Micromonospora rhizosphaerae: one gene and its partner. The protein of the gene in region 1 interacts with the protein of each later gene in a pairwise test. Links are inferred from orthologs where the notes say so. Each region holds a gene or a part of one and is shown in the gene's direction. Other genes may lie near its edges.

Evidence for each region.
Region 2: the proteins of GA0070624_RS23415 (region 1) and ileS interact in binary tests that used the Escherichia coli proteins (3 or more experiments, as listed by UniProt). The link is inferred for Micromonospora rhizosphaerae from one-to-one orthologs.

The regions. Positions count from the first base shown.
Region 1 is NZ_FMHV01000002.1:4,974,774-4,978,477, reverse strand. The notes cover bases 443-3,397. They hold GA0070624_RS23415 (substrate-binding domain-containing protein), read left to right. Parts: upstream 443-1,354; coding sequence 1,355-2,440; downstream 2,441-3,397. Other genes in these bases: GA0070624_RS23410 (ABC transporter permease), read left to right, coding at 2,539-3,397; GA0070624_RS23420 (LacI family DNA-binding transcriptional regulator), read right to left, coding at 443-1,093. Outside these bases: more of GA0070624_RS23420, read right to left, coding at 44-442; more of GA0070624_RS23410, read left to right, coding at 3,398-3,567; GA0070624_RS23405 (ATP-binding cassette domain-containing protein), read left to right, coding at 3,564-3,704. UniProt on the Escherichia coli protein: Part of the ABC transporter complex RbsABC involved in ribose import. Binds ribose. Also serves as the primary chemoreceptor for chemotaxis.
Region 2 is NZ_FMHV01000002.1:6,653,815-6,658,218, reverse strand. The notes cover bases 269-3,923. They hold ileS (isoleucine--tRNA ligase), read left to right. Parts: upstream 269-576; coding sequence 577-3,723; downstream 3,724-3,923. Other genes in these bases: GA0070624_RS31290 (lysophospholipid acyltransferase family protein), read left to right, coding at 3,860-3,923; GA0070624_RS31300 (ArsR family transcriptional regulator), read right to left, coding at 269-290. Outside these bases: more of GA0070624_RS31300, read right to left, coding at 1-268; more of GA0070624_RS31290, read left to right, coding at 3,924-4,404. UniProt on the Escherichia coli protein: Catalyzes the attachment of isoleucine to tRNA(Ile). As IleRS can inadvertently accommodate and process structurally similar amino acids such as valine, to avoid such errors it has two additional distinct tRNA(Ile)-dependent editing activities.

The DNA.
Region 1 (3,704 bases):
GCCCGCCGACGAGCGGCCGTTGGCCGGTGCGGGGCGGCCCTGGTCAGCGGGAGTGTGGCCCCCTGATCTCGCCCGAGCCGCGGACGATCAGCCGGGTCGCCACCAGGTGGCTGGTGGGGTGCCACTGTTCGCCGTCGAGCCGCCGGAAGATGAGCGAGGCGGCGGTTCGGCCCATCTCGGACGGGTCCTGCGCGATCACCGTGACCGCCGGCGACAACAGGTCCGCCAGCGGGAAGTCGTCGAAGCCGACGAGGGCGACCTCGTGCTGGCGGCCGAGCTGCTGCAGGGCGCGGATGGCGCCGATGGTGACGATGTTCTGCGAGGTGAAAAGCGCGGTGGGGGCGGGGTCGGCGAGCAGCAGCCCGCGGACCGCTGCCTCGGAGTCCCGCTCGGTGTGCAGGTCGTGGACGATGGTGGCCGGCCGGATGCCGTGGTCGCTCAGCGCCTCCTTGAAGCCCTGGAACCGCTGCCGGGCGGTCGTGATCGTCCGCAGGTCGCCCAGGTACGCGATGTCGCGGTGCCCGTGCGCGACGAGATGGTGGACGGCCATGGCGGCGCCGTGGTGGTTGTCCGCGAGCACGGCGTCGACCGACAGGCCGACCGGCGGCCGGTCCACGAACACCACCGGCGTCCCGTCGTTGACCTCGCGCCCGAGGTAGCTCTGGTCGTCGCTGGCCGGCACCACGACCAGGGCGTCGGCCTGCCGGGCGCGGAAGGCGCGCACCAGGTCGCGTTCGCGGTCGGGATCCTCGTCCACGCTGCCCGCGAAGATCAGCACGCCGCGCTCCCGGGCGGCGTCCTCCAACGCGCGGTGCAGGACCGCGGAGAACGGGTTGGCCAGATCCTCCAGGACCGCCGCGATCGCCGCGCTCCGGCCGTTGGCGCGCCGGAGGCTGCTCGCGGTGAAGTTCGGCCGGTAGTCCAGTTGCGCGATCGCCCGCTGCACCGCGGCGGTCTTCGGTGCGGAGACCCCCGCCTCCCCGTTGACCACCCGCGAGACGGTCTTCGGGCTCACACCCGCGAGCAGAGCGACGTCCCGGAGCGTGGGTCGGGTCCTGCCGCTTGGCGACGTAGCGGAGACGGCGGCATGCATGAGCGCTCCTACCGGGCGGGGTGGTGAGGTGCGGGATCGGGGGCCACGCCTGTACGCCGGTGGCCCCCGCCCGAAGGGCTCCACCGTGGGCGAATCCTGCGCGCCCCTGACATCGATGTCAAGAGTTGCCGGCGAGTTACGAGCTGGTTATGCGAAACCTTCGGTCAAGGCATTGACATCTGTCCGATGCGGGCCCGAGACTGCGCTGACATCGTTGTCAATCCCGCCCCGGCCCGCCGGGGAGTCCCCCAGGGAGAACACATGATCCAGCGCAATGGCCGCCGCCGCGCCGCCTTACTGATCGCCGCCACGGCGGTGAGCAGCATGGTCGTCAGCGGGTGCGGTGACAGCTCGGGCGGCGGCTCCGGAGACGGTGGCAAGAGCATCGCCGTCTCGCTGATCACCAAGAACTCCACGAACCCGTTCTTCGTCGCCATGCAGAACGGCGCGAAGAAGGCCGCCGAGGCCGAGGGCGTGAAGCTCACCGTGGCCGCCGGCAAGGAGGACGGCGACGAGGCCGGGCAGGTGCAGGCGATCGAGAATGCGATCGCCCGCGGCGACGACGGAATCCTCATCACCCCGACCGGCCCCGGCGTCAACCCGGCGATCAAGAAGGCGCGGGACGCCGGCCTCTACGTCATCGCGCTGGACACCCCGCCCGACCCGGCGGACACCGTGGACATCACGTTCGCCACCGACAACTTCAAGGCCGGTGAGCTGATCGGCAAGTGGACGGCCGCGCAGCTCGCGGGCAAGCCCGCGACCATCGCCCTGCTGGACCTGTTCAACGACAAGATCGTCTCCGTCGACTACAACCGGGACCAGGGCTTCCTGACCGGCATGGGCATCGACACCGCCGACAAGAAGAAGAACGGCGACGAGGCGAAGACGGGCAGCTACTCGGGCGGCACCTACACGATCGCCTGCAACGAACCGACCAACGGCGCCGAGGACGGCGGCCGGACGGCGATGGAGAACTGCCTCACCAAGAACCCCGACATCAACGTGGTCTACACCATCAACGAGCCGGCCGCGGTCGGCGCGCACAAGGCGCTGCAGGCCGCGGGCAAGACCCAGGGCGTGCTGATCGTCTCCGTCGACGGTGGCTGCGACGGCGTACGGCAGGTCAAGGACGGCGTCATCGGCGCCACCTCGCAGCAGTACCCGCTGAAGATGGCCGAGCTGGGCGTGCAGGCGATCAAGAAGATCGCGAACGACGGGGAGAAGCCGAAGGTCTCCGACGGCCTCGACTTCTTCGACACCGGCGTCGCCCTGGTCACCGACAAGACCGCCACCGGGGTCGAGAGCATCACCAGCACCGAGGGCACCCAGCGCTGCTGGGGCTGAGCCACCGCCGCCACGGTCGGGGCGCCGGGGCATCCTCCGCTCCGCGCCCTCGACCGGGCAGTCCGTCCGCCACCGCCGACAACGGCAGGGAGCCCGCCGTGACCACCACGACCCCACCGACCACCGCAGCGCAGCAGTTCGCCCTGCGCCGGCACTCGCCAGTGCAGCGCCTCCAGCATCTGCTGCACGCGCACCCCGCGATCAGCCCGTTCCTCGTGCTGGTCGGATCGTTCGTCGTCTTCGCCACCCTCAACCCGCGCTTCGCCTCGCCGAACTCGCTGTCGCTCGTCCTGCAGCAGGTGGCCGTCATCGGAGCGCTCGCGGTCGGGCAGACACTGATCATCCTGACCGCGGGCATCGACCTGTCGGTCGGCGCCATCGTGATCCTGGCCATGATGCTCTCGGCCAAGCTGGCCGAGGAGCAGGGACTGCCGGGCGTCCTCGCCATCGTCCTGGCCATCGCGGTCGGCGCCGCCGCGGGAGCGCTCAACGGGGCGCTGGTGACGCGGCTGAAGCTGCCGCCATTCATCGTCACCCTCGGTACGCTCAGCGTCTTCACCGCGATCGGGCTGCTCTACTCGAGCGGACAGAGCGTCCAGGCCACCGACCTTCCGGCGGTGCTCAGCTGGACCGGCGAATCCTTCCCGGTGGGCCGGTTCCGGATCACCGCCGGCGTCGTCGCGGTCGTCATCCTCTACCTCGTGGTGGGCTTCGCCCTGGCCAAGACCGCCTGGGGTCGACACGTCTACGCGGTGGGTGACGACAAGGAGGCCGCCCGCCTCGCCGGCATCCGGGTCGACCGGGTGCTCCTGAGCGTGTACGTCGTCGCCGGCGCCATCTACGGCATCACCGCCTGGATCCTGATCGGACGCGCCGGCGCGGCCAGCCCGAACGCCATCACCGACGCCAACCTGGAGAGCATCACCGCCGTGGTCATCGGCGGCACCAGTCTCTTCGGTGGCCGCGGGGCGGTGCTCGGCACCCTGCTCGGCGCGCTGATCGTCGGTTTCTTCCGCAGCGGCCTCTCCCTCGCCGGGGTCGACGACCAGTACCGCGTACTCGCCGTCGGCGTGCTGGTGATCCTCGCCGTGGCCGTGGACCAGTGGATCAGGAAGGTGAGGTCATGACCGCCACCACCACGCACATTCCCGCCGGGCGGGCCGGCGCGGCGGACAGCGACCAGCGCTCGCCGGTGCTGTCGGCCCGGGGCCTGGTCAAGACGTTCGGCAAGGTCGTCGGGCTCGACGGGGTGGATCTCGACCTG
Region 2 (4,404 bases), 1.7 Mb from region 1 along the record:
GTCGCCCGTAGCGCCGCCAGCTCCTCCTCGATCGTGGGGCTCGCGGTCGGCGGCACCGGGCCGAGGAAGTCCGGATACCAGGGGCCCGTCTGCGCGTAGAGCTTCGCCGGGGCCGCCTCGGGCAGCTCGGTGAGCACCCTACGGGCGTGCCGGGCCCACCCGGTGTACGGCCAGGGCGCCTCGTCCGGGTACCGGTCGAGCAGGTAGAGGCTGCACTTGGCCTCCCAGAGCGGGCTGGTGGCGATCCGGGTACGGGCCAGCGTCGGCTCGTCCAACTCGATCCGGATCACGGACCGAGATTACTCGGCGGCGATCTCCGTACCCGATCGAGTACGCTTGTCGCACAGGCGACGACCCGGCCATCACCGGCGAGCCTCCGGAAGAACAGCCGGGTGACCGGCCCAGTAGAACCGGACGGGACGGCCCGTCACAGCCGGCCAACGAGCGGGCGGTCGCACCATGACCGCCAAGCGGGGTGGTACCGCGGGCCTGCCCCGGGACGCCGGACGGCGTACCGGAGAGGGCTCGTCCTCGCAGACCACAGATGAGTGAGCTGCGCGAGGAGAGCGACCCCCGATGGCCTATCCGTTGCACGACCCGACCGCCGCCGGCGTCCCGGCGAGCCCGGACCTGCCCGCGGTGGAGCGCCGGGTCCTGGAGCACTGGGCGGCCGACAAGACCTTCGAGGCGTCGGTCGAGGCCCGACCCGCCGGGGAGAACGGCAAGAACGAGTTCGTCTTCTACGACGGGCCGCCGTTCGCCAACGGCCTGCCGCACTACGGCCACCTCTTCACCGGGTACGTCAAGGACGCGGTGCCGCGCTACCAGACCATGCGCGGTCGCCGGGTGGAGCGGCGCTTCGGCTGGGACTGCCACGGCCTGCCCGCCGAGGTGGTGGCCGAGAAGCAGCTCGGCATCACCAGCAAGGCGGAGATCCTCGACCTCGGCGTGGCCCGGTTCAACGAGGCCTGCCGCACCTCGGTGCTGGAGTTCACCCAGGACTGGGAGCGGTACGTCACCCGGCAGGCCCGCTGGGTCGACTTCGCCAACGACTACAAGACCCTCGACCTGGACTACATGGAAAGCGTCATGTGGGCCTTCAAGACCCTGCACGACAAGGGTCTGGTCTACGAGGGCTTCCGGGTGCTCGCGTACTGCTGGCGCTGCGAGACGCCACTGTCGAACACCGAGACCCGGATGGACGACGTCTACAAGGACCGGCACGACCCGACCCTGTCGCTGTGGTTCGAGCTGACCCCGGACGAGGCCGCCCCGGAGCTGCTGCGCGGGCCGGTCCGGCTCGGCGTCTGGACCACCACGCCGTGGACCCTGCCGTCGAACCTGGCGCTCGCCGTCGGCCCGGACATCGAGTACGCGGTCCTGGAGCGCGACGGCCAGCGCTACCTGGTCGGCGTGGCGCGGCTGGCCGCGTACGCCAAGGAGCTGGAGGGGTACCAGCAGGTCGGCACGGTGTACGGCCGCGACCTGGTCGGGCGCCGGTACACGCCGCTCTTCGACTTCCTGGTCGAGCAGGCCGGCCCGAACGCCTACCAGGTGCTCGGCGCGGACTTCGTCACCACCGAGGACGGCACCGGGATCGTGCACCTGGCCCCGGCCTTCGGTGAGGACGACCAGAACGCCTGCAACGCGGCGGGCATCCCGACCATCGTCACGGTGGACGACCACACCCGGTTCACCGCGCTGGTCCCGCCGTACCAGGGCGAGCAGGTCTTCGACGTCAACAAGCTGGTGATCCGGGAGCTCAAGGAGCGGGGGGTGGTGCTGCGGCAGGACACCTACACCCACTCGTACCCGCACTGCTGGCGCTGCGACACCCCGCTGGTGTACAAGGCGGTCTCCTCCTGGTTCGTGGCGGTGACCCGGTTCAAGGACCGGATGCTCGAGCTGAACCAGCAGATCAACTGGACCCCGGGGCACATCAAGGACGGCTCGTTCGGCAAGTGGCTGGCCAACGCCCGCGACTGGTCGATCAGCCGGAACCGGTTCTGGGGCTCGCCGATCCCGGTGTGGAAGTCCGACGACCCGAACTACCCCCGGGTCGACGTGTACGGCTCGCTGGAGGAGCTGGAGCGGGACTTCGGCGTACGGGTGAGCGACCTGCACCGGCCGGTGGTGGACGAGCTGGTCCGCCCCAACCCGGACGACCCGACCGGGAAGTCGATGATGCGCCGGGTGCCGGAGGTGCTGGACTGCTGGTTCGAGTCCGGCTCGATGCCGTTCGCCCAGGTGCACTACCCGTTCGAGAACCGTGACTGGTTCGAGCACCACTACCCGGGCGACTTCATCGTCGAGTACATCGGACAGACCCGCGGCTGGTTCTACACCATGCACGTGCTGGCCACCGCGCTGTTCGACCGGCCGGCGTTCCGCAACTGCCTGAGCCACGGCATCCTGCTCGGCTCGGACGGGCGGAAGATGTCCAAGAGCCTGCGCAACTACCCGGACGTGTATCACGTCTTCGACTCGTACGGGTCGGACGCGATGCGTTGGATGCTGATGTCGTCGCCGGTGCTGCGCGGCGGGGACATGTCGGTCACCGAGGCGGGCATCCGGGACGCGGTCCGGCAGGTGCTGCTGCCGCTCTGGAACGTCTGGTACTTCTTCTCGCTCTACGCCAACGCCGACGGATACACCGCCCGCCGCCGCACGGACTCGACGCACCTGCTCGACCGGTACGTGCTGGCGAAGACGAACGAGCTGGTCACCACGGTGCAGGGCCAGATGGAGACGTACGACATCTCCGGCGCCTGCGCCACCGTCCGGTCCTACCTGGACGCGCTGACCAACTGGTACGTCCGCCGCTCGCGGGACCGGTTCTGGTCGGGTGACGCCGAGGCGTTCGACACGCTGTGGACGGTGCTGGAGACGCTCTGCCGGGTGGTGGCGCCGCTGGCGCCGCTGACCGCGGAGGAGATCTGGCGCGGCCTCACCGGCGAGCGGTCGGTGCACCTGACCGACTGGCCGACGGCCGAGGAGTTCCCGGCCGACCACGAGCTGGTGGCCGCGATGGACGCCACCCGGGCGGTCGCCTCGGCGGCGCTGTCGCTGCGCAAGGCGAAGGCCCTGCGGGTCCGGCTGCCGCTGTCGAAGCTGACCGTGGCCTCGCCGATGGCGGCGCAGCTGCGGCCCTTCGCCGACCTGGTCGCGGACGAGGTCAACGTGAAGGCGGTGGAGTTCACCGACGAGGTGTCGGCGTACTGCCAGCAGGTGCTCACCGTGGTGCCCCGGGCGCTCGGGCCCCGGGTCGGCAAGCAGGTCCAGCAGGTGATCAAGGCGGTCAAGGCGGGGGAGTGGGAGCTGGTCGACGGCGCCCCGGTCGCCGCCGGGGTCACCCTCGCCGAGGGCGAGTACGAGCTGCGCCTGGTCGCCGCCGACCCCGAGCAGTCCGCGCCGCTGCCCGGCGGCGAGGGCGTGGTGGTGCTGGACACCCAGGTCACCCCGCAGTTGGCCGCCGAGGGGCTGGCCCGGGACGTGGTCCGGGTGGTGCAGCAGGCCCGCCGGGACGCCGGCCTGGACGTCTCGGACCGGATCGTGGTGCAGCTCTCGGCCTCGGAGGAGGTTCGCGCCGCGGTGTCGCCGTACACCGACTTCCTGGCCCGGGAGGTGCTCGCCGACAGCATCGACTTCGTCGACGGGGTCGAGGGCTTCGCCGGGGAGGTCGGCGAGGGCGGGCGGGTGACGGTGGCCGTCCGCCGGGTATGAGGTATTGACCGCGGTGGTCCGGCGCCGTGCGCGTCGCCGGACCACCACCCGGGCCGCCCACCACCGGAGTCGGAGAGGTGTGGGGCCGTCCGCTACCGTGACAGCGCCTGCTGAACGCACGACCGCCGGAGGACCAGTGCCCCTGCTCTACACCATCGGCAAGCTCATCGTGGGGCCTACGCTCCGGTTGGCTTTTCGTCCGCACGTGGAGGGGTTGGAGCACATTCCGGAGACCGGCGGTGCGATCTTCGCCGGCAACCACCTCTCCGTGGCCGATGAGCTCTTCCTCGGCACGGTGGTGCCCCGGCACCTGGCGTTCTGGGCCAAGTCGGAGTACTTCACGGGCGCCGGGCTCAAGGGCAGGTTCTCCAAGTTCGTGCTGACCGGGCTGGGCGCCATCCCGGTCGAGCGGGCCGGCGGCCGGGCCGCGCTGTCGGCGTTCGACGCGGCCATCCCCGCGCTCAAGGCCGGCGACCTCGTGGCGGTCTACCCGGAGGGCACCCGCTCGCCGGACGGCCGGCTCTACCGGGGGCGGACCGGCGCCGCGCGGCTCGCGGTGGCGGCGGGCGTGCCGATCATCCCGGTCGGCATGATCGGCACCGACAAGGCCCAGCCGATCGGGGTCCGGGTGCCCCGGCCAGGCAAGGCGGAGATCGCCGTGCGGTTCGGCAAGCCGCTGGA